DNA from 2 places in the Gordonia sp. UBA7860 genome. Region 1 is predicted to be linked to the other one. Evidence: riboswitches for the same ligand, from Rfam matches in the RefSeq annotation. Region 1 holds a riboswitch; the other holds the start of a gene.
What was found. A riboswitch is a leader RNA that binds a small molecule or an ion and turns the genes downstream of it on or off. The one in region 1 is predicted to bind thiamine pyrophosphate.
Positions count from the first base shown of each region.

Region 2: linked by a shared signal. The riboswitch ahead of B3T59_RS06185 (3-oxoacyl-ACP reductase) and the one ahead of B3T59_RS01435 (FAD-dependent oxidoreductase) in region 1 are both predicted to bind thiamine pyrophosphate.

Region 1 is NZ_DLSO01000010.1:29,664-45,505, forward strand. Features, by position in the region: partial or broken gene B3T59_RS01395 (carboxylate--amine ligase) at 1-744, opposite strand, end outside; gene B3T59_RS01400 (EamA/RhaT family transporter) at 1,088-2,323, shown strand; gene B3T59_RS01405 (hypothetical protein) at 2,311-3,510, opposite strand; gene B3T59_RS01410 (helix-turn-helix transcriptional regulator) at 3,521-6,136, opposite strand; gene B3T59_RS01415 (ABC transporter permease subunit) at 6,275-7,063, opposite strand; gene B3T59_RS01420 (ABC transporter ATP-binding protein) at 7,063-7,980, opposite strand; gene B3T59_RS01425 (thiazole synthase) at 8,114-8,929, opposite strand; gene thiS (sulfur carrier protein ThiS) at 8,931-9,128, opposite strand; gene B3T59_RS01435 (FAD-dependent oxidoreductase) at 9,125-10,246, opposite strand; TPP riboswitch at 10,243-10,354, opposite strand; gene thiE (thiamine phosphate synthase) at 10,428-11,138, shown strand; gene B3T59_RS01445 (hypothetical protein) at 11,449-11,832, shown strand; gene B3T59_RS01450 (NUDIX hydrolase) at 11,860-12,339, opposite strand; gene B3T59_RS01455 (hypothetical protein) at 12,569-14,011, shown strand; gene B3T59_RS01460 (glutamate ABC transporter substrate-binding protein) at 14,008-15,009, shown strand; gene pknB (Stk1 family PASTA domain-containing Ser/Thr kinase) at 15,021-15,842, shown strand, end outside.
Region 2 is NZ_DLSO01000043.1:33,435-49,276, forward strand. Features, by position in the region: gene B3T59_RS06155 (hypothetical protein) at 1-928, shown strand, start outside; gene B3T59_RS06160 (hypothetical protein) at 925-1,119, shown strand; gene B3T59_RS06165 (hypothetical protein) at 1,551-1,721, shown strand; gene B3T59_RS06170 (hypothetical protein) at 1,721-2,152, shown strand; gene B3T59_RS06175 (hypothetical protein) at 2,155-2,451, shown strand; gene B3T59_RS06180 (oxidoreductase) at 2,757-3,623, opposite strand; TPP riboswitch at 3,697-3,793, shown strand; gene B3T59_RS06185 (3-oxoacyl-ACP reductase) at 3,787-4,560, shown strand; gene B3T59_RS06190 (hypothetical protein) at 4,584-4,793, shown strand; gene B3T59_RS06195 (GNAT family N-acetyltransferase) at 5,012-5,596, shown strand; gene B3T59_RS06200 (alpha/beta hydrolase) at 5,643-6,620, opposite strand; gene zapE (cell division protein ZapE) at 6,792-7,808, opposite strand; gene B3T59_RS06210 (pyrimidine reductase family protein) at 7,844-8,596, shown strand; gene B3T59_RS06215 (alpha/beta hydrolase) at 8,611-10,224, shown strand; gene B3T59_RS06220 (glycosyltransferase family 87 protein) at 10,314-11,585, shown strand; gene msrB (peptide-methionine (R)-S-oxide reductase MsrB) at 11,629-12,075, shown strand; gene B3T59_RS06230 (haloacid dehalogenase type II) at 12,089-12,775, opposite strand; gene hemQ (hydrogen peroxide-dependent heme synthase) at 12,796-13,491, opposite strand; gene hemG (protoporphyrinogen oxidase) at 13,616-15,031, opposite strand; gene hemE (uroporphyrinogen decarboxylase) at 15,051-15,842, opposite strand, start outside.

The sequences.
Region 1 (15,842 bases):
TCTGCGCCGCAACGAATTCGGTGATCCAGTCGAGGATCGGTTGGTGTTCGATGGAGGTGAACGACAGACACGAGCTGCCGCCGATCGCGTAGCTGACGGGGTACGTGGCGTGCGCGTTGACCTTGCCATCGCGGCAGACCGAGTAGGTGCAGTACCGCTTGCCTTCCATCCACTCCTGGGCCAGCCACGGATTCGTCGGATCGTATTCGACCCAATCGAGATTCTGTCCGGGAGTGATCTTGTGTACCTTCTGCGACCCGCGCGAGTAGCACTGCTTGAACGCGAACGGAACGTCGAAGTCGAGGGCTGCGGCGTCGTCGGGTCCCTCGACGACCGCGAACTTCAGTGTCGGGATGCCCAGGGAGACCAGCTCGCGCTGAAAGTCGTATTTGTTGTGCAGCTTGTTCTCGGTGTCGAAGTCGGACAAAAACACTTCGCACTCCGGGGGAAACGTCCCACCATCATCGACAGGATGTCGGTTTCCTCGTGGATGGGAATGACCATGTCGACTTTCTCGTCGACGACGATGCGAGCGAGTTCGCGGCAGTAGTCGCGGGGCTCGAACTTCGGTGCGGGCACCTTGTGAAATGCGTCGACCGAGTTGGAGAAGCGGCTGACACCGATCGGAATGCTGTCGACGACGGTCACCCGATGACCTGCCGCCGACATCAGCCTCGCCAGGTTCAGCGTGAGGAAAGAGCGGCCGAAGGTGATCAGGACGTGCTTCTTCGGGGATGTCGCCACATCGCGAGTCTAGTCAGTTGTCCCAACCCTCCGACGCGGGCGGCATGACAGTCCTCGGATCGGCGGCGATAGACCTCGAGACGGGCGCCGATGGGATTGTCGGTACCTCAGTGGATACTGAGAGCGGAATAATAACTCGCTTGCCGACCGTTAACCGATGAGTTGTGGTTATCGGGGGAGTCTCTACTGCACGACCACTGGCGATCGCACAACCGCTGTGATTACACGACCGCCAGCGATTGCACGAGCCTGTGCCAGACGACTCCTCAGCTCCCGTCCACGGGGCGCGAAGCGAGTGGACTGACCGGATAACGAATCGCGAACAGGACGAGAGGTAGGTCGCATGTTCCTCATCGGCGTCATCGCGGCGAGCCTCGCCGCGGTGGCTTACGGCATGTCGACGGTGCTGCGCGCCCTCGGGGCTCGTCGTGCCGCGCAGACCGAGCGTGATGAGGGGATCGAGACCACCAACGCCGCAGGTGGGCCGACACTTCGCTCCACGGCGTCGACCTTCGTCGACCCTGCGTTCATCCTCGGTACGGTCCTGGTGACTGTCGGATTCGCCGGCGGCGCTGTCGCCGCCCGCTACCTGCCGCTGTTCTTGTCGCAGACGATCGTCTCGGCCAACCTGGTGATCACCGCACTGCTGGGCACCATCATGCTCAACATTGCGCTGCACACCCGCGACTGGGTCGCCATCTGGCTCGTCGTGTTCTCGCTGTGCCTTCTCGGTATGTCGTCGTCGCATCAGACGGGCGATTCCGGGGGCTACTCATTCCACTGGCTGTTGTTCTTCGCCACCATCGTCCTGAGCGTGCTGGCGCTGCTGTCGGTGTACCGACTCGGCCGACACGGCGCTATCGCAGGCGGCGCTGCCGCAGGCCTGCTGTTCGGTGTCATCGCCATCGCGGTGCGCATCCTCGATGGCATCCATCCCTTCGACCCCGTCCGACTGCTCCTCGATCCCGCAGCGTGGACCATCGCGGTCGCGGGAGCCGTCGGATTCTTCGTGCAGACCGTCGCACTGCAGCTCGGCGCTGTCAATGGCGTCACCGCAGTGCTCGTGGTCGGCGAAACGGCAGGTCCGAGCCTTATCGGCGTCATGTTCCTCGGCGATCAGGCCAAGCCGGGCCTCGGTTGGCTTGCGCTGGTTGGTTTCGTCGGAGCTGTCGTGGGTGCGGTGCTTGTCGCCTGGTACGGGTCCGGAGATCCCGACCACTTCGGCGAGGCACCCCCGATGAAGGGCGGGTGGCGTCGCGGGCGTGAAGACGATGAGTTCGACGACGAGTATGACGAGGGCGAGTTCGAAAGCGACGAGTTCGAGAGCGGCCAGTTGCGCTCAGATATGACCGCATCCGATGAAATCGACTCGTTCGGATTCGCGCCCGCCGACTTTGACGACGATGACTTCGACGACGATGACTTCGACGACGAAAACGACGAGGACCCCAGCGGTGATGATGGCCGCAGCGGTGCTCAGGGCCGCAGCGCTGGTGACGGCTCGGTGGCGAGGTCGGACATCGACTTCACCGACGTCGACCTCGACGACCGGCAGCACTCGCAGCGCTACTCGCGCTGATCGGTGTCCTCGACCTCCTGGGCGCCAGCGTCCCGACCGCCCGACTCCCGAGCACCCGTCTCCTGACCGTCTGCCGCCTGAGCACCCACCACCTGGGCGCCTGCCGCAAGAGCGATATCGCCCGGCCCGCTGTCCCGCAGCCCCGTATCCCCCTTGCCGCTGTGCCCCTTGCCGCTATCCCCCTTGCCGCTGTCCCCCTTGCCGCTATCCCCCTTGCCGCTGTCCCCCTTGCCGCTGTCCCCCTTGCCGCTGTCCCCCTGGTCCAGCCCTGCCTCCCCCTGGCCCGCGGCAACGCGCACGGCGGCGCGCAGATTGCGGATGGCGCCGAGTCGCCACGCGGTGGCGAACCACATGATGATCACGAACGGCGCGATGATCAGCATCGACCACAGGTAGCTGTTGTTGGGCATGACGTCGGAGATCACCTGCGCTCGTGACACGCCGTCGACCTCGGCGGGCAGCCATGCCTCGAGGATGTTGCGTGTGAGTTTGACCGGCGCGAACGGGCCGGCACTCGACGCGAGATAGAACGAGATCAGCACGATCGCCAATGAGCCGAGCCATCCGATGACCCTGACCTGGGAGCCAAGGATCTCCGCAGCCGTCCTGATCGACTCGACGGTGAAGCCCAACATCAACACCAGGAGCAGACACGCGACCTGGACGGAGAGCAGTTCCTCTATGACAGACGATTCGTCGTCGCTCGACGCCATGCTCGGCAATCCGATTGCCAACGAGATCAGCCCCGAGATCAGTGCGACGAGCGTGACAGAGCTGGCCGCGCCCTCGATCCGGGCGAATGAGCCGCGCATCGCACCCTCGGTCGCTGCGCTCGCCACCTTCGGACCGACGTCGTAGACGATCAGCACGACGAGTCCGGAGATCAGCGCGCTCAGCAGCCACGCAATCGTGGTGGTGCACACGGCCGCCAGCGCGAAGGAACCGATCAGTGGTCCGAACAGGCTGTCGGCGCTATCCGACAGACGTGTTCCGACGAGCCGCAGGACCCCGACGATCGCGATGACGAGTCCACCGGCGAGAAGCGGACCGGAGAACTCCGAAATCTCGACGGCGTCGAGGTCGGGATCGCGACCTCGGATGACATGCCATTCGGCGGCCGTCAGTTGTCGCAGTCCGCTTCCCCACCGCGTGCGGTCGCTCTCGGCTCCGGGCCGTGTGTTGCCCACGTCCACCAGATTAGGTACCGACCGCCCGCTGTTGGGTGAGGATCGCCGCGATGTCGGCGCGGTCGGTCACGTCGAGCTTCACGCAGGCACGGTAGATGTGCCCCTCCACTGTGCGCACGGACACCACGAGGCGCTCGGCGATCTGCTTGTTCGAGAGTCCGGCAGCCACGAGGTTGGCGATCTCGCGTTCGCGCGTGGTGAGCGGCAACGGTTGCGCCGCACGCTGCAGCGCAGGCGTTCGCAGGCCTCCGCACGACGCCGAGATACGATCGGCCATCGCTGCCGACGCGACCGTCGCGGAACGGTGTGAAGCGTTGTCGTGCAACACACTTGCCTGCGCGGCCGAGTCGGCTGCCGACAACAGGTAGCCCAGCTTCTCGAAATCCGCAGCACACAGATCGAGTTCGACGCCGTCTCCATCGGCACTTGCCCGCGCGTGCCGCGCGTAGAGACCGACGAGCGGACCGTCGACGATGTCGCCGAGTTCAGCGAGTCTGTCCGCCACGGACGTGTCACCGAAACGTGCAGCGGCATGCAGTGATTCGGCTTCGACCGCGAACTGCCCTGTCTCACGAGCCTGCTCGGCCGCATCATTGGCGAGGGTGATCGCGGTGGTGATCATCCCGGTGGATGCGGCTTGGCAGGCGGCAGCGACGCCGAGCATCGGGCCGAACACCGCAACCTGCCTGCCGTATTGCTCGCGGGCTCGGGTGAGCGCGACGTCGGCGTCGTCGGGTAATCCCATTGCCGACAGCGACTCGATGAGGAACAGGTAGGCGGGGAAGTTCCAGGTTGCCGAGTATTCGTCGGTGTCGAGCGTCGCGAGGGTCTGCTCGATGCGTCGTGTGACGGCGGTGCACTTTCCGCGCGCGAGGTCGACAGCGGCGACGAGTTCTCCCGCCATCGCCCAGCCGAGGTATTGCGCGGTGTCGGCGAACGTGGCGTACCGCTGTGCTGCGACCTGAGCGTCCTCGAGGCGGCCGGTGAGCGTGAGTGCGAGTACCTCGCCGATGCCCGCCGGAAAGCGCAGCATCCCATCGGTTTTCGCCTCAGCGTCACGTGCCCGGGCCGCAAGCGGCGCGACGTCGTCGCCGCGTCCCTGTAGCGCGCGGGCGAGCATGCCGCCGAACGCCGCCCACTCGACTGCCCAGGGCAGCGGAGATGACGCCGCGAGTACATCGTCGGAAAGCTCGACCGCCCGCGCGAGATCGTTCTCGAAAAGCGCACACGCCGACCCGATCGCGTCGACGATCGGCGTGAGTAGGGGTTCGGTGACGCGCGCACGGACTTCGTCCAGCAGTTCGTCGGCGCGTTTCGAATCTCCCATGGCCCAGAACATGTTTCCGACGCGCAGGACGCCGATGCGGGTGGCTCTGATCTCATCGAGATCGCCTAGTCGGTACTGCGCAAGTAGCTGCTCGGCTTTGTCGGGTTGGGCCTGCCACATCAACGCTCGGGCGAGCAGCTCCGCCTCGTCTGCGCCGCCGCCGTCGGCGATTGCCGCACGCGCGAACCGCTCGCCCATCGGGACCTGTGCCAAGTTGAGCGCGTCGCGGGCCGCCGAACCGAGCAGTGACGGGTCGATGGCACCGACGTCGCTTTCAAGGGCCAAGTCGGCGAGGCGAATCCGCGCCGCGGGCGTGTCCTTGGGACGCGAATCGAGTGCTCTGACGAGTGCACCGCGAAGTCGACGCGACGACGCGAGGCCGAGGCCGTGCCGGATGACCTCGCCGAACAGCGGATGGTGGAACGAGACATTGAGGCTGCGGCCGTCGCGCGTGATGCGGACGAGGCCGTCGATCTCGGCTTGTTCGACGGCCTCCTCGCTGGCAAGGTCGGACAGCACGTCGATGTCGAGCGGTTCGCACAGGCTCAGGTACTTCAGTGCGGCGAGGACGTCGGGCTGCAGTTGTTCGACGCGTCCGGCGAGGAGCGACGCGAGCTCGGAGGTGATCGCCGCACGTCCGCGAAGCTGCCACACGCCATTGACCTGCCGTAGGGTCCGCGCAGCTCGCGCACCTTCGACCAGGTGTCGCAGGAACAGGGCGTTGCCGCCGGATGCCTCCCACATACGGTCTGCGGAATGCTCTTCGAGCTGGCCACCGAGGACGGACTCGATGAGTTCGACGCTCTGCTCTTTGGTGAACGGCGACAACGTGATTCGAATGAGGTGATTGTCTTTCCAGAGCGAGGTTACGGCGTCGGGTACGGCCTCACCGCTGCGCACGGTCGCGACGATCTGCACTGCGCGATCGATGGCGAGTTGATGGAGCAGCGTCGCCGACAACTCGTCGAGGAGGTGCGCGTCGTCGACTCCGATGATCGTATCGCCCTCTGCGAGAAGGGTTTCGCGCGCTGCTGACAGGTAGGTCACCGGGTCGCTCGACACCGCGGGACCGACTAGGTGTGCGAACACCCCCAGTGGAATCGAGCGGGCAGACTCGGTACCCGCAACCCAGCGCACCCCGGTTTCGGTGCCCGCTGTGACCAGCCGCGCGAGCGTCGTCTTACCGACTCCCGAATCGCCGGTCAGCACCACCCCACACACCGAACCCCCCGGATTCAGCGCGGACTGGATCGTGCGGAATTCCTGCTCCCGCTCGATCAGAGGCCAAGTGCCTTGCATGGGTCACGAGTTTAGTCACTGACCTGCGACTCTCCGACACGACGAGACAAGGCTGTCCCCTGAACGGAGTACCCGACGGGTCTCGCTGGTCCAAAGGGTTTGGGTGGTCCAAAGGGTTTGGGTGGTCTGTCGGGTCTGCTACCCGGCGTCGCGTCGATTCACCAGAAGCACGCCGACTGCGAAGACGATCGCCGCGAAGACACCGAAGTAGATCAGCGAAACCCACGAATTCCAGTGGTAGCCATCGCCGGGAAAGTCACCGTCGAGGAATCGAGAGCCGTTGCGGAACGGGAGAAATGGTCCGATTCGACGTCCGACGACCGGCAGGGCCGCGGCAACGTTCTCGAGGACGAGCATCCACACCAGCACCACCGAGACCGCACCCGCGGTCTGCCGCACGATGGCACCGACACCGATCCCCACGATGACGCACAGTGCCGCCCAGACCGCTGTACCCCAGATCTGTCTGATCACGTGCTCGCTGCCGAGGTCTAGACCGGCGGAGCCGTTCAACGCCTTCACGAGCAGAACACTGCACAACGACAACGGCACGACGACGACAAACGTCAACGCGACGTACACCAGCGCCTTCGCGCACAACACATTCTGGCGACGAGGGGTTGCCAGGAACGACGTGCGGATGGTCCCGAAGCGGAACTCGGTGGTCACGCCGAGTACCGCCATGATCATCAGGATGACGACTCCGAAGAAGTTCACACCGATCAGATACACCGACGCCGCGCTGCTCTGGTCGAACGATCCGTCGGTGGCTGCGCCCTCGGGTTGATCAGCGACCCCGCCTGCACCGCGGGTCACGAGCGCGATCAGTCCCGCGATACCGAGACCGAGTACGACGACCGCCGCAATGCACCACCACGGCGCACGGGTACTGGTCAGCTTGATGCGTTCAGCCCGAACCGCGCCCATCAGTGCTGCCCTCCCCGATAGTCGATCGACTCGGCTGTGGCTGCCATGAAGACTTCTTCGAGCGACGGGGTGTCGGACACCAACTCGTGCAACCCGATTCCGGCAGCCGCCGCGACATCGCCGACCTGGTCGGTGGTGGCGTCGGCGACGGTGAGATACGTCCGGCCGTCCTGTCCGGCGACCGGGGTCACCGCGAGACCAGCGGCCTCGAGTGCCCGGTGGAGTTCCGCCGGTTGCGGGGTACGTACCCGGGCCACGGGGCGCGCCCGCGCAGTGAACTCCGAGATCGAGCAGTCGGCGATGAGCCTGCCGCGGCCGATGACGACCACGTGGTCGGCCGTCAACGACATCTCGGTGAGCAGATGGCTCGATACGAACACCGTCCTGCCCTCTGCTGCCAGCGCCCGCATGAAGTTGCGGACCCAGACGATGCCTTCCGGGTCGAGTCCGTTCACCGGCTCGTCGAAGACGAGAGTGTGCGGATCGCCGAGCAGTGCGCCCGCGAGCCCGAGCCGCTGCGACATACCGAGCGAGAATCCGCCCGCCCGCTGGTCTGCGACGGATGTCAGACCGACCATCTCGAGCACCTCGTCGACCCTGCCCACCGGGATGTCGTTGCTCGCGGCCATCCACCGCAGATGATTGCGCGCGCTTCGGTTGGGGTGCACCCACTTGGCGTCGAGCAACGCGCCGACCTGGCGGAGCGGATGATCGAGTTCGCGATAGAGGCGGCCCCCGACGGTCGCTGTTCCCGACGTCGGCCGGTCGAGGCCGAGGATCATGCGCATAGTCGTGGATTTCCCCGCCCCGTTGGGCCCGAGGAATCCGGTCACGCGCCCCGGCGCGACGGTGAAACTCAGGTGGTCGACGGCGGTCACGCCCCCGAAGGTCTTGGTCAGATCGGCCGCGGCAAGCATTGCCTCGACCATAGCAATCGAGGGCTACCCGCTGGACGGGGTTGCCGCGCCGCTGATGATTTCGACTCGGCAACTCGCTCCGCTCGCGGCCGGCTCAATCAGCGGAACAGGCCACATCCGCCGGCGCGGGCGCCTATCCGCTGGTCGAGCCTGTCGAGACCGCCCGGCCCGGCGAGGATGCCTGCGCCCAGAAACGCGTCGGGATGCGGCCCGCCCCGGCGGCGAGGTGGCCCGCGATCACCGCGTGGCGCATCGCGTTCGCCATGCGCTCTGGGTCGTCGGCGCGGGTCACGGCCGACGCGAGGAGCACGCCGTCGCAACCGAGTTCCATCGCCCGTGCGGCGTCGCTTGCGGTCCCGATGCCGGCGTCGAGGATGATCGGCACCTGCGCCGATTCGACGATCATCTCGATGTTGTGGGGATTGGAGATCCCGAGACCGGTTCCGATCGGCGACCCGAGCGGCATCACGGCGGCGACGCCGAGGTCGGCGAGTCGTGCCGCGAGCACCGGGTCGTCGTTGGTGTAGACGAGCACCGTGAAGCCGTCGTCCACGAGTCGTCGTGCGGCGTCGACGAGTTCGATGGGGTCGGGTAGCAGCGTGCGGTCGTCGGCGACCACCTCGAGTTTCACCCACGACGTTTCGACGGCTTCGCGGGCGAGTTGCGCCGTCAGCACCGCCTCCGCAGCGGTGTGGCACCCGGCGGTGTTGGGTAGCACGTCGATCTTCAAGCGCCGCAACAGATCCAGCACCCCGGTCGTCGATCCCGCGTCGATCCGTCGCATCGCGACGGTCGTCAGTTCGGTGCCCGAGGCGACGAGTGCCCGTTCGAGTACCGCGAGGTTCGCCGCACCACCGGTGCCCATGATGAGTCGGGAACCGAAGTAGCGGTCGGCAATTTGCAGTCCGCCCGAATCCTGTGTCGACGTGTCGGTTGCTGCTGAACCCATCTCAACCACCCTGCACAGCCGTGACGACTTCGATGACGGCGTCGGGCGGAACAACCGTGTCCCATCGTCCACGCGGTACCACTGCCCCGTCGACGGCGACCGCGACGCCACGGTCGGGCAGTCCGAGACCTCGGACGAGCGCGTCGACGGTCGGCTGCGCGTCCCACTCGTGACGCTCTCCGTTCACAGTGAAACTCACCGTGCCTCCTCGTATCCGTACACGTCATCTTCGCGACTGACTTCTTGCTGAACATCGTTGTGCTGCAACAGTTCCAGGACCCGATGCGCGGTGTATGGCGCGAGGACGATCCCGTTGCGGCCATGCCCCGCCGCAACCAGCACTCGCTCGTCGATACGACGGATCAGCGGCAGCCCGTCTGCCGAGCACGGGCGATATCCCACACCGACTTCGGCGAGTGTGTAGCTCGCGAGTCCCGGCATCACCGTGAGCGCATCGTCGAGCAGGTCGCGGACGCCCGCAACCTCTGCGCCCGGCTCGTCGGATTCGTATTGTGTTGCGCCGACGACGATTCCGTCCGCCCGGGGCACCAGGTACACCGTGCGGCCGTCGACTCTGGCACGCACGACGTGACTCGGTGGCGGCACCGACCAGCGTGTGCGAGACAACCGCAGGATCTCGCCCTTCGCGACGTGTATGCGCGCGCCGGACCAGAGCTGCGGCACGCCGGCCCCGGCCGCGAGCAGCACCTGCCGACCCGCGACGTCGTCGAGGTCGGTGATCGTGTCGTTCCGCAGGTGCGCGCCGGCATCCCGCAGTGCACCGCGGAGCCGGGCGAGCAGCAGGCGATTGTCGACGGCACCCTCGCCCAGTGCGACGAACCCGCCGCGCAGCCGTGAGGTCAGCGCGCCCTCCAACTCGCGGATGGCCGCGGGGCCGATCGCTCGGATCTCACGCCCGGCACCCAGCGCCGGCGCCCAGACCTTTTCGGCCAGACGCGTGAGGTGTTCGAGATCGGTTGCCGTCGTCGCAACGAACAGGGAGTCGGCAGCCGTCGCGATCGTCTCGCGGGTGTCTTCTACACCGGAGTCCTCTACGGCGTCGTCGCCGAGGCGTGCCAGCAGGGTCGGCCACTGCGCGACCGATGTCGACGTCGCGGCAAGCAGCGCTTCCTCGCCCGGCAGCCCCTCGCCGAGCGAGCCGAGCATGCCGCCCGCGACGTGTGAGGCCCGCTGCTGAGGTCCGGCGTCGTAAACCACCACTCGCATGCCCGCGTCCGCCGCTGCGAGTGCGCTGGTCAGTCCGATGACTCCGCCGCCGACGACAGCGAGGTCGGGGGTGTCGATTGCAACAGTCAACTTCTCGAGATCCTTCCTTCGCCGGCATGACCCGGATCAGGTACGACGGTCAGCGGGGGCGTCCCGCACTCTCAGCCCGCCGATCCGCGGGCTCCCGTGTCTGTCGAATCCACCTTACTGCTGCGCCTGCTTCCCCCTGACCCCTGCTTCCCCCCTTGCCCCTGCTTCCGCCACAGCACGCATGGCTACGCTGGCGATCGTGACCGCCCACCACGCACGCGCCAAGCGACTGGAGTCCGCGACCCTCTATCTCTGCACCGACGCCCGACGCGAACGCGGCGACCTGGCCGAGTTCGTCGACGCTGCGCTCGCAGGCGGCGTCGACATCGTGCAGTTGCGCGACAAGGGATCTGCGGGCGAAAAGCGCTTCGGAGCACTCGAGGCGCGTGAGGAATTGGAGATCCTCGCCGTGCTGCGCGAGATCACTCAGTCGCGCGGTGCCCTGCTCGCCGTCAACGACCGCGCCGACATCGCGACGCTCGCCGGGGCCGACGTCCTGCATGTGGGTCAGGATGACCTTCCGCCTGCCGCGGCGCGTCGGATCGTCGGCAAGAATGTGCTCGTCGGGAAGTCGACCCACGATGTCGATCAGGCCGCAGCGGCCGAAGCCGACCCCGACGTCGACTATTTCTGTGTCGGCCCGTGCTGGCCCACGCCGACCAAGCCGGGGCGTCCGGCACCCGGTCTCGACCTGGTGCGTGAGGTCGCGGCGAACGAATCCGCCGAGAACCCGCACCGCCGCAAGCCGTGGTTTGCGATCGGCGGCGTCGACGCCGAACGACTCCCGCAGGTCACCGAGGCCGGCGCGCGGCGGATTGTCGTCGTGCGTGCGATCACGTCGGCGTCGGACCCGTCTGCCGCAGCCTCTCAGTTGCGAGCCGGACTCACCTGACACGCCCCGGGGAGTACACGCAGGCGAAACCCACTTGCGTCGCCTGGGGTGCGCAGCGATAAAGTGAACGTCACCATGTTGTGCGCGCCGAGCCTCCTCGTAGTTCGCCGCAGCGGGGTCTAGCTTCGACCGACCCCCCGCTGCGGGGTCGTCGTGCGCTCGTCGGTCATCGAATCTTCGACCGAAATGACCTTCAGCGATGCACAACCTTCACTTTTCTGCACCATGCTGTGACAGCAATGGCGCAGATCCTCTCTGGCAGCGGACCGGCCATGCACTCCCCAACGGAATCCGTCAGGAGGCAGCCGGCATGACCTGGCAGCAATTCGTCGACGAGTACACAACCAACGGTGCGATCCGACTCGGGTCGTGGACCGTCGCCCCAGCACCCGGCGACATGGTCGAATGCCGAGCAACCATCGCCTACGACGACCGGATCATGTCGATGACCGCGACGGCGGCCGGACCGGTCGGCGCGATGACCTCAATCCTCCACGACCTGGGAGTTTCTGTTCAGATCGTTCGGCTGCACCAGCGTCGACTCGACGATCGAAACGTCTCGTTCCTGCTGTGCGAACACGATCGTCGGCAGTGCTGGGCGACGGGCGACGGCGACACCACTGCCGACGCGAACATCAACGCACTCATCGCGGGGGCCAACCGGCTGCTCGCGGGCAGCGACCTGTACTCCTGAAACCCCGGATCTCTCAGACTCCTGAGTTCAATTCGTGGAGTCCAGCGTCGCGATGCGCTCACGAAGTCCCGGCCACGCGCTGCCGAAGGCGGGATGCAGTGGCAGCGTCGCCACATGCGCCTCGGGTACCCACCGCAGTTCCGCTGATTCTCCGTTGGCCGTGGTGATGACCGGGTGTTGCGCGTCGGCGATCACCGTCGTGTAGGTCCAGCCGCCGACCGTCCGGTGCGTGACCAGCGCGGCCACCACGGACACATCGTCGGGGGCGATGCCCGCCTCCTCGCCCGCTTCGCGGATCGCGGTGTCGACGGCACTCTCGTGCGAGTCGCGTGCGCCGCCGGGCAGACCCCAGGTGCCACCCTGATGCGACCATGCCGCGCGGTGTTGGAGAAGTATCCCGATCTCACCGTCGGGAAGCGGCGCCCGCAGCAGCAACCCTGCCGCGCCATGCAGCCCCCAGTACCTCGCACCGTCGTCGAGAACCCAACCGTCACCGTCGCCGCGCACTGCGCCTCCTGCTCGTACCCACACCCTGGAATGCTCTCCGAAAGCCCCGTGCCTCCAACTTAGGTGAACTCCGATCGCGGTGACACTCGCTCACCCCGACTCGCACTCGCTGCACCCCCGCACCATGAGCGTCGCGGACTAGGGTGGAAACGGACTCGACGTGGCGTGCGACATACCCAGAGAGAGCAGGTAACACTCGCTACAGACCGATGCAGAGGGGAGTGAGACGGTGACCGGCGATGCATCCCCCGTGCGGGCTGTGCTGACCCGCGCAGGGCGGACCGTACGCCCGGCCACGACGTCGCCCCCGCTTCGAGAGGTACTCAGCGATCGACGTGAATTGGTCGCGTCGGCACGTGCGGCGGCGCAATCACCGTTCTCCTCGGTGCGGCACTATGCCAAGACGACACCCGGGAAGCTGATCCTGCTGTGCTTCGTCGTCGCGGTCACCGCACTCGGAACCGGATGGTATGCGTCGACGACGCTGAACAACCGCACTCACCAGTTGCAGACGATCATCGACCGCTCCGAACCGTTGTCGGAGGCGGCTCAGGTTCTCTACAGTTCGCTCTCGATCGCCGACGCCGCGGCCAACTCGGCGTTCATCTCCGGCGGGCCCGAGAACCCGCAACTGCGGCAGCGATACTCCGACGCGTTGGCGACGGCGTCGTCGTCACTGCTGGTGACCGCGGGTAGCGACACCGGTCCCGGCGCGGATGCGACTGCGGAAGCCAGGGCACTGAATTCCGACCTCGAGGTTCTCACCACGACCATCCCCGTCTACAGCGGATTGGTCGAGACCGCGCGCACCAACAATCGGTTGGGTAATCCGGTCGGATCGGCGTATCTCGGTCAGGCGTCGGCGCTCATGCAGGACCGGATTCTGCCCGCGGCGCAGCGGGTGTACGAGCGTCGTTCGCTTGCCATCGCCGATCCGCAGAGCGCACTGACAACGCCGCCGTGGGGGGTGTACGCCGCGCTGCTGATCCTGGCGATCATGCTGATCGGGACGTCGCGCTACCTCGCACGACGCACCCGACGCCGCTTCAACATCGGGATCGTGGCAGCACTGGTCGCGATCATCGGCGGGCTGATCTGGCTGCTCACGTCGGGGTTGTTGTCGGTGGCGGCGACCAGTTCCGCCAAGGATGACGGCGCGACACCCCTACGTGAACTGACCGAGGCCCGCATCCTCACCCAGCAGGCACGTTCGGCCGAGACCCTGTCGTTACTACGACGCGGCGATCAGTCCGGGCTGCAGGACTCGTTCGAGCAGGCGACCACCCGGATCGGCATGGTGTTGGACACCCTCGACAGAGACGGCGGGTCGTCGGGGTCGTTGAGCAGCGACCAGATCACGTCGCTGCGTGCCGCGCTCGACCAATGGAAGAAGACCGACGCGCAGGTGCGTGACGCGATGACATCCGGAGACTTCACGCAGGCGCGGGCCATGACCGTTGGTTCGTCGCCGCAAAGCTCCGAGACCAGCTACAAAGCCGTCGACTCCGCCCTGGTGAACGCGATCACGACCACACGAACATCGTTCCGCGACGACATCAACACCGCGCAGCGGGTTTTGGGCTTCACCGGTAACGGCATTCTCGCGTTGTCGATCTTCGCGACGGTCGCGCTGATCCTGGGGATGATCCCGCGTATCCGGGAGTACCGATGACAGCGCGCACCATGGCCTCGGCGCGGACAGCCATCGCGTTCGTCGCGATCGCGCTGGGCGTCGTGGTGCTCGCGGGGTGCGTCAGCTTTCCCGCACCCGAGTCGCCGGGACCGAGTGCGACCGCGCAGACACCCGAGCCGCTCGGGGCGAGCTTCGACGTCGCCAAGGAAGCGCCACCGAACTCGTCGTCGTGTGACGCTACGCAGAGCTTGCGACCGGCGGCAGAACAACCTCAACCCGCACAGATGCCGCCGGGCAGCACCATGGACGCGATCTTCCGTCGCGGCAGGCTGATCGTCGGCACCGACATCGGTTCCAATCTGTTCAGTTTCCGCGACCCGATCACGGGCGACATCCAGGGATTCGATGTCGATCTCGCACACGAGATCTCCCGCGCGATCTTCAACGACCCCAACCGCATCGAGTTCCGGGTATTGAGTTCGGGCGAGCGCATAGACGCGCTGCGCAATCAAGAGGTCGACGTCGTCGTGAAGACGATGAGCATCACGTGTGATCGCCTACGCGAGATCAGCTTCTCGTCGCCGTATTACGTTGCATCCCAACGCATTCTGTCACTACGCGGATCAGGCATCACCGGGCCGGGACAACTCGCCGACAAGCGGGTGTGCGCGGCGCGGGGCACCACGTCGATCGGCCGCATGCAGCAGATCGAACCCCGTGCGAAGATGGTGACCACCACGACCTGGGCCGATTGCCTTGTCATGCTGCAGCAGTCACAGGTCGACGCCGTGAGCACCGACGACGCTGTTCTCGCCGGTCTGGCGACTCAGGATCCGTGGGCACAGGTCGTGGGGCCGAGCCTCGGTCAGGAGAACTACGGAGTCGGCATGCCCGTCGGACACGACGACATGGTGCGCTTCGTCAACGGCACCATCGCCGAGATTCGCGCGACCGGCCGGTGGCAGGAGATGTACGACAAGTGGCTGTCCATCCTCGGGCCCGGATACGGACCGCCCCAACCCACGTACCGCGATTGAGGCGACGCGAGATGCCACGAAGTGACAAGCACAGCGCAACGCCGGCCGCGGAAGTCGAGCGTGACGCCACCACCGACGCGACCAACGGCAGCGCCGACCGTGCCGACCTCGACGTCGGAACCCAACGTGCCGATCTCGCCGACCTCGACGTCGGAACCCAGCGTGCCGACCTTGCCGACCTCGACGTCGGGACCCAGCGTGCCGACCTCGCGGCACTCGACGTCGGCACGCAGCGGGCGGATTTCGCTGCGACGCAGGCGACTCCGAGCATCGGGATGCGCGACGAGTCGACGGGTCCGATCACTCCTGCGCGTGCACTCGATCCCAACGAAGCGCTGGTCTCGGTCGGGCAGACGCGCAGACTCGTGCCGCGTCGTCGGCCGCGAGTGCACGACCGTCGACTCGGCTCGGGGCTCGTCGAACTGCCCAAGGTCACCGACATCGAGCCGCAGGACGCGGTGCTCGATTCTCCGGTCATCGCCGAGGGCAAGCGCAACTGCTGGCGCTGCGGGCGCCCCGTCGGGCGCTCGTCGGGGGCCGGTGCAGGCGCACTGACCGGGGAGTGTCCCCACTGTGGTGCGCGCTATTCGTTCGTTCCGGGACTCGCGAAGGGCACGCTCGTCGCGGGCCAGTACGAGATCGCCGGCGCCATCGCGCACGGTGGACTCGGCTGGATCTACCTCGCGATCGACCGCAACGTCTCCGACCGACCCGTCGTCCTCAAGGGTCTGCTCAACTCGTCGGACTCCGAAGCGCAGCAGGTCGCTCTGGCCGAGCGACAGTTCCTCGCCTCGGTGAACCATCCCGGCATCGTCAAGATCTACAACTTCGTC
Region 2 (15,842 bases), on a different contig from region 1:
GCTGATGGCCTCGACGACGTCGGTTGCGCCGGAGCCTGCGCCGCCGGTCGGTAGTCACCCGCCGGTGCCCGACCTGACGGCCCAGGGGGACATCGGGCAGGCAGTGATTGACCTCCTGAGGTTCGACCGGATCGAGGCAGCGCGCACGCGGACGATGTCACGCGTGATCGAGGAGGAACGCGCGCTGGTCGACGAGGCGCACGGCGACGCACTCGATGCGCAGATCGACGAGTACCTGTCGGCGGCGTGGTCCGCTGCCACGAAGAAGGAGCGTGTGCCCGCGCTGCTCGATCCGATCATCCGGTGGGATGCTCACGAGCGCGTCGTCGAGGACCGTCGACTGATCGGCAAGCGGCTGCGCACCGCGATTGACGACCGCGCGGTGTCCGACGCGCAGGAGGCCGTGACCGGCGCCCTCGACGACATCCACGCGCTCGTGATCGAGGAGGGACAAGGGGCGCTCACGGACGCGGTGCAGGCACACGAACGATTGACCCTGGCCAATCTCGACGTGGACGCCGACGCCGGTGCCCTCGTGGATCGCGGCGACGACGGCGCGCTGTCGGCATTGCGGCTATGGCGCGCGGCCGTCGTGCGCTGGGAGCGGGTGCAGGCCGTCAGGCAGTGGTGCGCCGCTGCCCTCAACAGGGGTCTGATGGTCGATAGGCAGGGGTCCGTGTGCGTGGTGCCGCCTCCTCGTATGCGATCGGGTGAGTGGCTGAGTGAGGTAGATCGGCAGCGTGCCAACGCACCTCAGGCTGAGGTACGCACCCAGGGGTCTGCACAGTGGCAGGGGTCTGCACCCTCGTGGCTCGCAGGCCGTACCGCACACGAGGTGCTGCGCTGGTATGTCCGGCTTGATGCTGGCGACCGGCCGGTGCCTCGTGGTGTGGCCGACCTCGACGATGTGACCGGGGTGTCGGCATGACGAACGAGGACACCTACGATCGGTCATTCGGCCGCTACCTCGATCGAGACATGCGGGACCGGCCGCACACGGCGCAGGAGGCAACCGACGAGCGCGCAACGCGTGGACAGGGCACGGTGGCCGACTCTGACCAGCGTCCTCCTCGTGCGCCTCGTGGCGATGATCGAGGTTTCGGCCGGTATCTGACCTGACCTCGCACGAACGGCCGTCAGCGGCCAACTCAGCCCCGATTACTACGCGCTGGCGTGGTGTCGGGGCTGAGTGCTGTCCGTGGTCGGTGGCAGGATGAGATAGGGGGTGTCACCCCTCCCCGCCTGCGCACGCAAGACCCCGCCGCGTCCTGTCCTCCCGAACGAGGCCAAAGGTTAAAGGCACCCGAAACCGGCCATGACCAGGGCATTTAGACCCTCTGAGGGCCACGCTGACGGCCGTTCGCAGCGTCGTCGAGGTCGAAACCTGCACCCGCGCAACGGATTACGTGGCGCGCTGGCGCACTAATGGTACGGCTGGGAGTAGACCCCGCACGGTTGACGCCAACCGAAACAATTGCGACACAACGGTATTCGCGATCACCGGCGGTATCCTGTCCTCACCGGGGAGCCATACGACAGGAGAACTCGCGATGACCGCACAGGACCACGCCGAGGCGGCCGAAACGATGCTGGCCGACGCTCAGGCGATTCTGACCGCCGACAAGGCATCGGGTCACCAGATCGCACGCGCCGACGTCCTGCTGAGGCTCAGCGCCGGACATGCGGCCGTTGCGCAGGCCGTCGCCGCAGCGGGTGCGTGATGACGCCGAAGCGGGATACGTCGACCACTGGCGCCGATCTGCGCGCGTTCTACGCCTCGTGGGCCAAGGATGAGGGGGTCGACCTCGATCCGTCTGATGTCAGCCTGATCGAGCGGCTATCCGCTGCCACCGACGCGGCGCGCGAGTTGGAAGCGGTCATCGTCCGCAGCGGCGCGGTGGTGCTCACCGAAGCGGGCAACGCCAAACCTCACCCGGCGCTGCCTGCACTGCGCGGACAGACCGAACTGTGCGCCAAGCTGACGACGATGATCGACCGGCGTATCACCGACGCCGCAGCGGGGGACGACGCGGTGAACCGTGGCGGCGTCCGGCCGTTCGAGACACGCGGCATGTACTCGAAAGCGGCCACCGGCGACACCCCGGCCGCTGTCCGGCGACCGGCACGCACCCCGCGCACCAAGCGGCGCTGACGATGGCGCGCAGGAGACCGGCCGCGCTCGCCGTCGTCGAGGACGCACACGACAACCGGCCGGAACCGACGACCGAAGCGGAGCACCTGGCCGCGGTACCGCTCACGCCGTCGACCGACGAGGAGTACGCCGCGGCCTACGACGGACATACGGCCCGGTGCATCACCACGCGGGAATGCTCGTGCAACCCGTTCGCCGAGCACCCGCGCACGGTCGCCGACGCGGAGCGTGTGCCCTGGCCTCACTGGCGCGAGCACCTGGCGCACACGCGCTACCTGGCGAACGCTCGCGGCATCTGATCTGTGCACGCACTGTGCACGCACACACTCCGGTTCACCCCGGTTTCTCGCAGTCCGGCCACGGTTCGACACAACGGCATATATGCAGTTCAATCGGTGTTTCTGAGTTGGCGCCGGTTTGTGCCGGTTTCTCGCAAACGTCGAGATGCGAAAACTGACACGGAAGAGGTCACTGGTTCAATCCCAGTATCGCGCACCATGAGATCCCGCTGTTCGCAGCGGGATCTTTTCGTTTCGCGCCTGGGTCGGTTGTGTGGGATGCAGGGGTACAAAAATGCCCCCGAGGATCCCACGCAACAGCCGATCTACCCCCTCCGGATGGCCTCGACACTACGTTGCGCAATGACTGCCTCATCCAGAGACGCGGGGCGCAAACCATTCGGCCGGCCCGCGAGCTCGTCAAGGAAACTGAGCAACGCCGTTCGGGCGTCTGGGCCGGATGCCTCGACGAGGAGGTCGTCGCCCACCCGCAGAGTCCCGTCGTCGACCCGATAGAGGCGACCGACATCGTCACGCGCCGCCACATGGAATCCCAATGCGACTTCTGCGGACACCTCGACATGGACCTCCGCCACTCCGATATGCAGCAAGGCGCGCCCACCGCTGTCACTCAATCCATCAGTGGCTGAATAGAACTCAGTGTCAATCACCTCCACTCCCGTGTTCGGCCAGATGAGATCAATGAGGTGAGTCAGGTGTATCCCGAGATCGACAAACGATCCCGATCCTCCGCTGCGGGGATCGACCATCCACGACGCGTCGCCGTCGAACACGCCACGACGTCTGCCGTCGTGGCCGAATGTGAACGACGCATGAACAGGAGGCGCGGCAAGGAGCTCCAGGAAGCGCGCGACGGCAGGCACGTGGTGCAAGAAGAAGCCTGTCGCCGCCGGCACGTCACGCAGCGTTGCCGCGACGACCAGAGCTTCGTCCTCGGTGCATCCCAGCGGCTTTTCGATGAAGCATGCGACGTTCGCACTCGCCACCTCGCGCGCCTGCCGCAGGTGAGCAGTGGTGTTTCCGTCCAAGATCACCGCGTCGACGGAGGCGAGAGAGTGAGGTGCCTGGTCAGCGGACATGACGTCGACCATCCCTACGGCGGGATGTGCGTCGAGAGCAGCGAGATGGTCGCTGACGTGGACGTGGGTACCACCCCACAAAAGAACTCGCACGTCTTTACGCTACGAGTTCTCTGCGGTGCGTGCGTCGTGCTTGCGTTCGCCACCCGAGTGCGATCTGATTGCCACAACTGACACGGGGTGCCGACACGAGGTCGGCTGAGATCACACCCGCAGAACCTGCTCCAGTTAGCACTGGCGAAGGGATGGTCCGAAAATGGCTGCAGCGCCATCTCTTTCCGAGCACGTCGTACTGATCACCGGCGCGGGCCGCGGACTGGGCGCAGCGATCGCACGCGCCGCGGCCCGTGAGGGTGCCCGCGTGGTCGTCAACTATCGACGCAGCGCCGACACGGCAGCTGCGCTGGCGGCAGAGCTCGGCGACCGAGCCGTCGCCGTCGAAGCCGACGTGACCGATCCCGGCGCGGTGCAGGCAATGATCGACGCTGCGACAACGCATTTCGGCACCCCGATCACGGCGGTGGTGAACAACGCCCTCCCCGACTATTCGTTCAACGGCGACGCCCGCTCAACGGCCGACACCATTACCACGGCAGAACTCGACGACCAGTTCCGCGGAATCGTCGGCGGCGCATTGACAGTCGTGCAGGCGACCCTTCCGGGTATGCGAGAAGCCGGTAGAGGACGCATCGTCAACATCGGCACCAACCTCGTGCAGAATCCCGTTGTCCCGTATCACGACTACACAGCAGCCAAGGCCGCTCTCCTGGCGCTCACTCGCACGCTCGCCGCCGATCTCGGCCCGGACAACATCACAGTCAACATGGTCTCCGGCGGACTCCTACGCACCACCGACGCCAGCGCCGCGACACCTCCCGAGATCTTCGATGCCATCGCCGCGTCCACTCCCCTGCGGTCGGTCACGACTCCCGAGGAATTTGCCGACGCGACACTGTTTTTCCTCTCACCGGCGTCGCGTGCCGTTACCGGACAGAACCTTGTCGTCGACGGCGGCCTCGTCAAGGACTGAGCGTTGACAGGCATACTGCGAGCATGAACATCGACTATCGCCCGGGCAGTTTTACCGTCGTCGACGCATCAGGCCGCGAAGCCGCCTTCGACGGCGACCAGTACAAGTGGGAGATCACCGACGGCATGCTCATCGTCAACGCCATCACCACCGAGGGCCAGGGCGCTATGCCGTATGAGGTGACCGAACTACGCGAGATCTACGCGGGCTCGTGGCGACTCTCGCTGGGGTGAATCCAACGGTTCGTCAATCCGAGGGTTCGTCGTGGCCAAGGCCTTCCGATCGCCCTCCGACGCCTTAGCGGCGGTCGTAGAATCGTATGCATGACTGCTGATATGACACCCGGCTGCGACAACCCCGACTGCACCTGCGGACCCGACTGCTCGTGCGGCGCCAACTGCTCCTGCGGAAAGAAATAGCGCCGTCTGTGCCACTCGATCCGACCGGCCCAATCACCGCCGAAGCTGCACCCGAACATCATTCCCAGGACAGGTTCATCGTCGACGTCGTGGTCGACCCCTCGCTCGCCGTCGACGTCGCCGAGGTAGCTGCCGCCACCTTCCCCCTGGCCTGCCCGCCACACTCGTCACCCGCCGACATCGCGGGTTTCATCAACGCCAACCTGGCCGAGGCGAACTTCGCTGCGTACATCGCCAGCGACGAGAGTGACGTGCTGGTCGCCCGCACACCCGACGGCACGACGGTGGGCTACTCGCTCGTGCACCACCGGCCACCCTCCGACCCCGACGTCGCCGCCGTGGTCGTCGAGGCACCGTCGTCGGAGCTGTCGAAGATGTACGTCCTCCCCGACCATCACTCGCGGGGACGCACCGACCCGCCCGGACAGTTGTTGATGCGCGCCGCGATCGAGACGGCACGCGATCGCGGCAGCGTTCTCGTCTGGCTCGGCGTCAATCAGGAAAACATTCGCGCACAACGCTTTTACGCCAAGATGGGATTCGAGCGCGCCGGTGTCAAGACCTTCGACCTCAACGGCAGCATCGAGAACGACTTCATCCTGACCCGACGACTCTGATCCCGCAGGCTCTGATCACCACGGCCCAGGCCGCCCGACGGCGCGCTCAGCGCACCGGAACGTCGAGCGCCTTCGCGATCGTCGGCCATGCGCGGTGCAGATCCTGGTTCCAGTAGCCCCATGAGTGCAGACCCTGACGGAAGTTGTAGGTGATCTTCACGCCCGCCCTATCGGCCTTCTGTTTGAAGGCCTTCGTGCACTGCAGGGCGGCACTCTCGAGTGCGCCACCCACTGGCGAAGCAATGCCCGCCACGCCTAGCGAGAGATCAGGCAGTCCGTTGCCGACTGAGACGTAGATCGGCTTCCCGCGTAGCGAGGCGATGTGTTCTGCAGGGTCGTGTGCGGCCCAGAGCGGGCTGGTGATCGGTCCCCACATGTTGTCCGGGTTGCCGCCGCGCGTTTGGACGGTCGCCGCAGTCGCGCGACGGAAATCCGGTGTCCCCTGATCGAGACATCCGCTGAATGCTGCAACGCCCGAATACATTTCGGGATTTCGGACCGCGATCGACATCGCGCCGAGCGCGCCCATCGACAGCCCACCGATTGCTTTCACGCCGTTGGTGTCGAACCGCTTCTCGATAAGCGGCGGGAGTTCTTTGGTCAGAAACGTCTCCCACTGGTTGTTCTTGAGCACGGGGTCGTTCGACCGCCAGTCGGTGTAGTACGAGCCCGTCCCTCCGATCGGAAGCACCACGTAGACCTGCTTGTCGGCCATGAACTTCTCGATGTCGGTCTGGTAGGTCCAGCCGCTCTCGGTGTAGTTCGTGTAGACACCGCCGTCGATTCCGTCGAGGAGGTACAGGGTCGGACGCGGCTTCGAGCGATCGCGCGGCAACAGCACGCTGACCGTGATCCGTCGCCCCATGGCCGCGGAGTATGTCGTCACCTGCGCACGCGTCGCGGTCGCCATCCGTACCGCCTCGATGCGCGACGCATCGGTGGCGACGGCCGGGGCCGCAGACGCTGGCGCCGAAATCGCCACTCCCACAAAGAGTGCCGCGACCAACGCAACAGCCGCCGTCATCACTATCCGCACAAATACCCCCAGGGTCGAGTCAAACGAGACGCCGACGCATCCCGCCCATGAGCGCAGATTCCCGTCCCCCGACACGTCTACACTACTGAGGAGTAAGTAAAGCACGGCCGACTTTCAGTGAACACTCGAACACCGAAAAAGGTGGCCCACCAGACGGTGCTAGCCGATGGCTGATTCCGACGACCGAGACAGCGCGAGGAGTCGTGACGTCGCACGGAGATACTTCTTGCGGTACCCGCCGGCAAGCATCTCGTCGGTGAAGATCTCGTCGAGCTTCCCTCCCGACACGGTCACCGGAATGTCGGCGTCGTAGAGCCGGTCGGCGAGAACGACGAGGCGCAATGCCACCGATTGGTCCTTGGCCGGATGCACGTTACGGATGCCGACAAGGGAGACGCCGTCGACCAACGCCTTGTACTTCGACGGATGCAGCGTACTCAGGTGCTCACAGAGGGCGTCGAAATCGTCGAGGGTCGCGCCGGGCGTCGACTCTACGAGCGAAACGAGGTCGGCGTCGCTGCGCGGATCGGGGGCAGGCGGCAGATCGCGGTGGCGGTAGTCGGGTCCGTCGACGCGGATGGTATCGAAGACGGATGCGAGCTTGCGGATCTCCCGGAGGAAGTCCTGTGCCGCGAAACGCCCCTCACCGAGTTGCCCGGGAAGTGTGTTCGACGTCGCGGCGATCGACACACCTTGCTCGGTGAGTTCGGCGAGCAGTCGCGAGATCAGCATGGTGTCGCCGGGATCGTCGAGCTCGAACTCATCGATGCACAACACCGAGTGATCGGAGAGCCGCTCGACGGCCTGCATGAATCCGAGCGCGCCGACGAGATGCGTCACCTCGACGAACGTCGCGAACGACTTGGGTTCGGGCATGGCGTGGTAGATCGATGCCAACAGGTGCGTCTTGCCGACGCCGAACCCACCGTCGAGGTAGAGCCCGACGCCCTGCTGTTGCTTGTTGCGGGAGAACAATCCCCGTTTGCCACCGCGGACCTTGCGTGCGCGCGTCACGAAGTCGCGTGCGGCGTCGACGGCCTGCGACTGCGTAGGCTCGTTCGGGTCAGGGATGTAGGAGTCGAAGCTGACCTCGTCAAAGGTCGGTGGAGGCACCATCTCATCGATGAGAGCGTCGGGAGACACGACCGGATTGCGGTCGACAAGACTGGCCACCATAACCGGAGCCTAGCGATAGCTGTCGGAAGGACGGGATGCTCTACCTGCAGAAAGCGACCCAGGTCACATTCTCACCGGACAACGACCTCGACGGTCTGGCCGATCTGTACGCCTATCCGTCCGATCTGGAGGGCTCGTGGCTGCGCGTCAACATGGTGTCGACGCTCGACGGCGCGTCGGCGTTCCAGAACAAGTCGGGCGGCCTGGGGGGTGCAGGAGACAAGGCGATCTTTCGGGTTCTCCGCGGTCTGTGCGACGTCGTACTCGTCGGCGCGCGAACCGCGACGGCCGAGGGATACGGTCAGCCTGAACCCGACACCGCGTTCACCGACCGCAGGTCGGCGGCGGGTCAGCCGCCCGCACCACGCCTGGCCCTGACGACGCGGTCGCTGACGATCGACCCCGACTTCGCTCCACTGCGCGATCCCGGCACTGTCGTCATCACCACCGCCGGAGCCGACCCCGCCCGGCGGGCCCGTCTCGTCGACGCCGGCGCCACGCTCGTCGATTGCGGCGATGACTCGCTCGATCCCCACGTCGTCACGAACTACCTCGCCGCCAGCGGGTCCCCACGAATCCTGTGCGAGGGCGGCCCGAGCCTGCTCGGCTCCTTCGTCGACGCCGATCTCGTCGACGAGCTCTGCCTCACGATCAGTCCGAACCTGCTGTCCGGCGACGCGACGCGTATCGCCCACAGCGACAACGACGACGCGGCACTGCACCGTCTGCGCCCCGTGCACCTCCTCACCGACACCGACGGCTATGTCTTCAGCCGGTGGAGCCGTTGACTACGCTCGCCCACATGCGATCTGCGCGAGGCCGACACGGACAACCCCGGCGACCCCGTCACCCCTGGACCGTCGTCATCGGCGCCACCTGCGCTCTCGTCGCGGCGCTCGTCGTGTCGTCGTGCGCAGTCGGCCCCGACACCGGACCAGGACTCGTACCCGCGGGCGACGGCGGCGGCAACCAGTCTCCGGCGTCATCGAGTGCCGCACCACAGATCCCCGCACTGCAGAAGCCGCGCAACGAACTCGACTGGCGCGAGTGCGGTAGCCGGGTCGCACGGGACTACTCGACGACGGCGCCGAGCGGCGTGACCATCGAGTGCGCCACTCTGCCCTCCCCCATCGACCCCGATCGCCCCGGAGACACCGTCGACGTCGCGTTGACCCGGGCCCGGGTGGCCGATACCCCCGCCGACGCTGCGCCTCTGGTGCTGACCTCGGGCTCCGACCTTCCTTCGTCACGCACACTGCTGCTCCTCGCGGGCGGCGCGGGCAAGAAACTCCTCACGAGCAATCCGGTGGTCGCAGTCGACAGGCGCGGGATCGAACGCAGCGGCGCACTCGACTGCCTGACGCGCGACGAACGCTCGACGATCCGCAACAACGGCCTCGGTGGTGGGTCGTCGGACACATCTGCGCGGCTCACACGGCTGTCCGCCGCGGCGTCGACCGCCTCGGACGGCTGCACCGAAACACTTTCTCCTAACCAACTGCATTTCGGCATCTCCTACGCGGCGTCCGATCTGGAATCGCTGCGTGAGCGGTGGGGAGTCGACAGGCTCGGGCTGATCGGCGTGGGCGAGGGGTCAGACGTGGTCATCGCGTACACCGCCCAGTACGGCGGTCGGACCGGGCGCATCATCCTCGACACACCGACGCCCTTCGGCGCGAATGCCCGTGACACCGGCGCCAACGAAGCGACCGGAGTCCAGGCCGCACTGCGAACCTTCGCCCAGCGCTGTTCCTCTCTGCCGTCGTGCGCGTTCGGGGCCAACGGAACCCAGACGATGCAGAGCGTGCTCGACAAGGGGCGCGACGGTCAGCTGGGCGGCATGTCGGACACCGATGCGCTGACCGCGATCACCACGGCACTCGCACTCGCGCCCAACAGTCCCGACGGAATCAACTCGGTGGCATCGGCCATCGCCGCCGCCGACCGCGGAGACACCCGTGCCCTCTCCGGACTCGCCGACGATGCGGCGTCGCTGCGTGAGTCGGACGGACAGCTCGTCGCCGCGTGCAACGACGTGTCCGGACCGATCGGCCAGAACGAGATTCCCGGCCTTGCAACGACCTGGAGCAAGCAGAATCCGCTCACCGGAAACAACTCGGCACTCTCGCTCGGTAGGTGCCTCGGCTGGGCGTCGACACCCACGGTCAATCCGCCGAACTCGTACCCTGTCCCACCGCTGCTGCTCAACGGCACCGGCGATTCGATCAACGGCGGCAACGGCATCTCGACCGTCAACACGGTGCTGACAAAGGCGGGCGCAGACTCGGTCAGCGTGACGTGGGAGGGCCTGGGCTACTCGGTGCTCGCCCGCAGTGACTGCGCTGCCGACGCGGTCTCCGACTACATCGAGCAGGCACCGCTGAGCGGGCCGTCGGAACGCGGTTGTCCGACCTGACCGAGTCCTGCAAAACGCGTCGCAGGATTCCTACGCCGGCACGGCGGGGCCGACGCCGTGTCGGACGCCACTCGTAGTACGGTTCGCGGGTGGCCTCTCTCGACAGGATTCTCTACCCGCAGATGACGGTGCAGCGGATCATCCCGCTGGTGCTGTGGCCGCTCACGATCATGACGGCGATCCACCGGTCGGTGATTCTCGCGATCAACGGCGACCGGACCGACGACTTCACGCCCGTCTACCAGGCCGCGTTGCGGTTCATGAACAACCAGTCGGTCTACAACGAGAATCTCAACACCGTCGACCCGCATTATCTGTATCCGCCATCCGGGACACTGTTGATGGCACCGATCTCGGTGCTGGATCCGCAGACCGCACGCTGGACCTTCATCGGGGTCAGTGTGCTTGCGTTGGTGATCTCGGCGCTTCTTCTCACCAAGCTCTTTGGATACTCACTCAAGTCGTGGGTCTTGCCGACCATCCTGTTCTTCTTCTTCATGACAGAGTCGACGGCCCACACTCTGATCTTCACGAACTTCAATGCCTTTGTGCTGCTTGGCATGTCCGCATTCATGCTCCTGATGATGAAGCGTCAGGATTGGTGGGCCGGTGTACCGATCGGGCTGACCATCGCCGTCAAGCCGGTGCTCGCCCCCCTCCTGCTGCTCCCGCTGCTCAACCGTCAGTGGCGCATCCTGGTCACCGGAATAGCCGTCCCGCTGATCCTCATGGTCATCGCGTGGCCGCTGTCGGCGGACCCGAAAGCCTTCATCGACCGAACACTCCCCTATCTCGGCGAGGCACGCGACTACTACAACAGCTCGATCGCGGGCAACGGCGCCTACTTCGGTGTCGCACCGTGGCTGGTACTCGTTCTGCGCATCGCGTTCGTTCTGATGGCCGTGTTCTCGCTGTGGTTCCTGTACCGCTACTACCGCACGACCAATGAACTGCTATGGCTGACCACCTCGTCGGGTGTGCTGCTGACCACCACGTTCCTCGTGGGCGCGCTCGGGCAGGGCTACTACTCGATGCTGCTGTTCCCGTTGATCATGACCGTCCTGATCCCGGGCTCAACCATCCGCAACTGGCCGGCGTGGCTCGGGATATACGGCTGCATGACTTTCGACTCGTTCTACTCCCGCGAATGGACGGCCTTCGGCTGGATGCTGGAATACAACAAGGTCACCTACGGCTGGTCGCTGTTGATGATTGCCGTGTTCTGCTCACTGCTGTTCCGTTATCTCGACGTGCGGGGACAGGGTGAGGGTTCGCTCCAGCGGCAACCGGAGGTTCCGGCCGCCGAGGCACCGTCGTCCACAGACACCGCGGCTGACCGGACCGTCAGCCAGCCTCGATAACGGGCCAGTGGCACGGCCAATGCGACACTCGTACCGTTGAGTCATGACATCTGAGACTTCTGGAAAGTCGACTTCCGAGAGCCCCGAACAACTGTCGAACCTCACCGACGAGCAGTGGCGTGAACGCCTCACCCCGCAGGAATTCCGCGTGCTGCGGCAGGCGGGCACCGAAGCGCCGTTCGTCGGCGAGTACACCGACACCAAGACCACCGGCGTGTACCGGTGTCGAGCGTGCGGTGCCGAATTGTTCCGCAGCGACCAGAAATTCGATTCGCACTGCGGATGGCCGTCGTTCTTCTCACCGTTGGCGGGCGACGCGATCATCGAACGATCCGACGACTCGATGGGGATGCGACGCACCGAGGTTCTGTGCGCCACCTGCGGCTCGCACCTGGGCCACGTCTTCGCCGGCGAGGGCTACGACACCCCGACCGACCTGCGGTACTGCATCAACTCGATCAGCATGACGTTGGAGCCGGACGACAGCTGACAGGTCGCGCCGATCAGCAGCCGAGCTGATCGGCCAGGTCGTCGAATCCTGTGGCGCGGAAGTCGTCGAGCGAGTTCGGGGTTTCGTCTTTGTGCACCGGACCCCACTCCCGCGGACGTTCGACGTAGGCGGTGCGCAGTCCGCACGCGCGCGCCGCGTCGAGATCCCACGCGTGCGTGGCGACCATCAGGACGTCTGACGGCTCAACCTGCATGAGGCGAACGATCCCGAGGTAGACCTCCGGCGACGGTTTGTAATGCCGCCACAGGTCGGCGCCACCGAGGAAATCCCAGTCGAATCCGTTGTGTTTGGCCATCTCGGCGAGTAGCGCCACGTGTCCGTTGCTCAACGCGGAGACGATGAACTTCGACGTCAATCGGCGTATTCCGCCCGCCGCGTCAGGCCACTCGGGAATTACGTGCCAGGCGTGGACGGCCGCGTCCAGCCGCGCCGGGGTCGCCGTGATGTCGTACGAGTCCCGCAGCAATGCGTCCAGTGACTCGCGGTGGATGTCGTCGAGCAGTGTCCACTGCCTGGCACCCGATTCGATCAGCTCCAGCGAGGGCGCGTAGGTGTCTCGCCAGTCGTTCGCGAGCTGTGAGGCGCCGACGGTCGGAAACTGTTCGGCCAGAACAGCACTCACACCCGTATGCCAATCGGTGACGGTGCCGAACGTGTCGACGGCCAGGACCTTGACCACGTGCCCTCCTCGTTCGTGAACTAAGGCAGCGCGTCGACGAGGTCGACGACCTCGACGCGTGGTCCCGTGAAGAACGGAATCTCCTCGCGCACGTGACGGCGAGCCTCGGTGGCGCGCAGATCGCGCATCAGGTCGACGATCCGGTGCAACTCCTGAGCCTCGAAGGCGAGCAACCACTCGTAGTCTCCGAGCGCGAACGAAGCAACCGTGTTGGCCCTGACGTCCTTGTAACCACGTGCAGCCTTGCCGTGTTCCGCGAGGATCGTCCGACGCTCCTCGTCGGGGAGCAGATACCAGTCGTAGGAGCGCACGAACGGATAGACGCAGATGTACTTTCCTGCCTCTTCACCGGCGAGGAAAGCGGGCACGTGGCTCTTGTTGAACTCTGCGGGCCGGTGCAGCGCCGCTGCGCTCCACACCGGATCGCACGCCTGGCCGAGCACCGTCTCGCGGCGGAATCGGCTGTAGGCGGCCTGCAACTGCTCGATGTGCTCGGCGTGCCACCAGATCATGAAGTCAGCGTCGGCGCGCAGTCCCGACACGTCGTACACGCCGCGCACGACGACGCCCTCGTCCTCCAGCGACTTGAAGAAGTCGGTGGCGTCGGACTTGGCCTGGTCACGCTCGTCGCCGAGCTCGCCAGGGCGCACGGCGAAGACCGAGAACATCAGGTAGCGGATCGTCGAGTTCAGTGCAGTGTAGTCGAGGCGGCTCATGGGATCAATGGTGCCACCGGCGCGCGCCCTCGAACCGGGCAGGGTGGTCTCCACTCGGGAGCTCACCAGCGCTCGCGCCCGCTCGACCAGCGGAGCCAGGCTCGCGCCCGCTCGCCCAGCGGAGTCACGGCTCCAGGTCGCCGAGCAGGCGTTCGACGGCCCTGCCTGCCTGACCGATGCACGCGGGTACCCCGACGCCACGCACCGCATTGCCCGCCAGGGCGAGCCCCGCGGGCAGCGACGCTTCCACCCTCGCCATCGCCGCGAGATGTCCTGGCGCGTAACGCGGTAGCTCCCATCGCTGCACGAACGTGTCGATGACGCGTCCGGTCAACGGCTCGATGCCTGCGGCTGCGCACACTCGATCGAGATCGGCCAGCGCCCAGTCGCGCAGGCGATCGTCGATGCCCGGCTCGACGTCCTCGTCGGGAATCGACTGCCCGTACCGGCCGAAAGACGCACGCACCGACAGCAACTCGCCTGGTTCGCCGAGATGCGCCCACTTGCGCGAGCTGAGTGTGAAAGCCTTGGCGCGCAAATCTTCTCCCGTTGCGACGAGGACGCCGGAATTGTCGGGAAGTGCGGTGTCAGGTGCCAGCGTGATGGACACGACCACCGATCGCGCCCGCTCGACAGCCAGCAACGTCGACGCGGCGTCGGGCGCCTCTCGGCGGAGCATGTGTCCCGTCATCCAGCACGGTGTCGACAGAACGACGCCGTCGTAGCTCGCATCGGTAGCGGCCGGCCGACCGCCCGTGAAGAGGGCCCACCGCGAGCCGTTGCGTCGGACGTCGGTCACCGCGGCGCAGGTGCGGAGGTCTGGTCGCGCGGCGTCGAGCAGCGCCTCGACGAGGACGCGATATCCGCCGATCAACGTTCCGAAGACCGGCCCGGTCGTGGTCGGGTTGGCAAGCAAGGCGCCGACCGCCGCCGTCAGACTCGGCGCACCCGCATCGAGCTGTGCCGCCAGAGCCGGAAGTGCTTCGCGCACACCGATATCCGCGGCGAGGCTCGAATACACGCCGCCGAGCATCGGGTCGACGCTGCGCGACACCACCGACGGACCGAACCGGTGGGCGACAAGATCTCCCACAGAGACGTCGGTACCGGGAGCCCATTCCAACGGGCGGTCGGGTTCGGCACGCATCCGCTCGAGATCTGCCGGATCGACCAGACCGGCCACCGCGTCGGGCGTCGCGGGAATCCCCATCAGCGCGGGGCGGGGCATGTCGTGCAATCGGCCGCACGCCCACAGTGCGGGTCGACGCCCGGTCGGTGACACCACCCGATCAGCCAGACCGAGCTCGGTGACCAAGCCGAGCGCCTCCGGTCGTCGCACGATGAACGCCTCGGCGCCCACATCAACGAGCACTGATCCCCGACCGTCAGCACCGACGTCGACCGTCTTGAGGATTCCGCCCGTCCGCTCCCCTGCTTCGTAGAGGTCGATACGTGCGTCGGGACCGAGTCGCTGCCGCAGCCGGAACGCCGCGGTGAGACCCGAGATGCCCGCTCCGACAACGGCGACGTCGATGGTCATGTCCTCACCTCGCGAACGTTCAGATCGAATGGACCAGTTCTACGGTCCGCGTGATCACATCCGGATCGGTTCCCGGCAGCACACCGTGCCCCAGGTTGAAGATGTGCCCTGCGGCGCCGTGCACGACGGCACGCTCGCCCTCGGCGACGATGCGTCGGACATGTTCGTCGATCGTGGCCCCACCTGCGAAAAGCACTGTCGGATCGAGGTTTCCCTGCACTGCGACACCTCCGCCGACGCGGCGCGCGGCATCGTCGAGCGGCACGCGCCAGTCGACGCCGATCACGTCGGCCCCGACCTTGGTCATGGACTCGAGCAACTCCCCCGTTCCGACACCGAAGTGGATGCGGGGCACGCCGAAATCGGAGACCTCGGCCAGCACGCGCGCACTGTGCGGCGCGACGAACGTCCGGTAGTCGGCATCCGAGAGCGCACCCGCCCACGAGTCGAAGAGCTGGATCGCGTCGACTCCGGCGTCGAGCTGGGTCCGTAGGAAGGTGATGGTGATGTCGGCGAGGCGACCCATCAACGCATGCCAGAGTCCCGGATTGGAGTACATCATCGACTTGGTGATCGTGTAGTTGCGGCTCGGCCCGCCCTCGATCAGATACGAGGCGAGGGTGAACGGCGCACCCGCGAATCCGATGAGTGCGGTTTCGTCGTCGAGTTCGTCGAGGATCAACCCGATGGCACGCGCGATCGCGCCCACCGATTGGGGGTCGAGCGCCGGGAGCTGCGCCACGTCGTCGACGGTACGCACCGGATGCGCGATGACCGGGCCGGTACCCGCGACGATGTCGAGCTCGACACC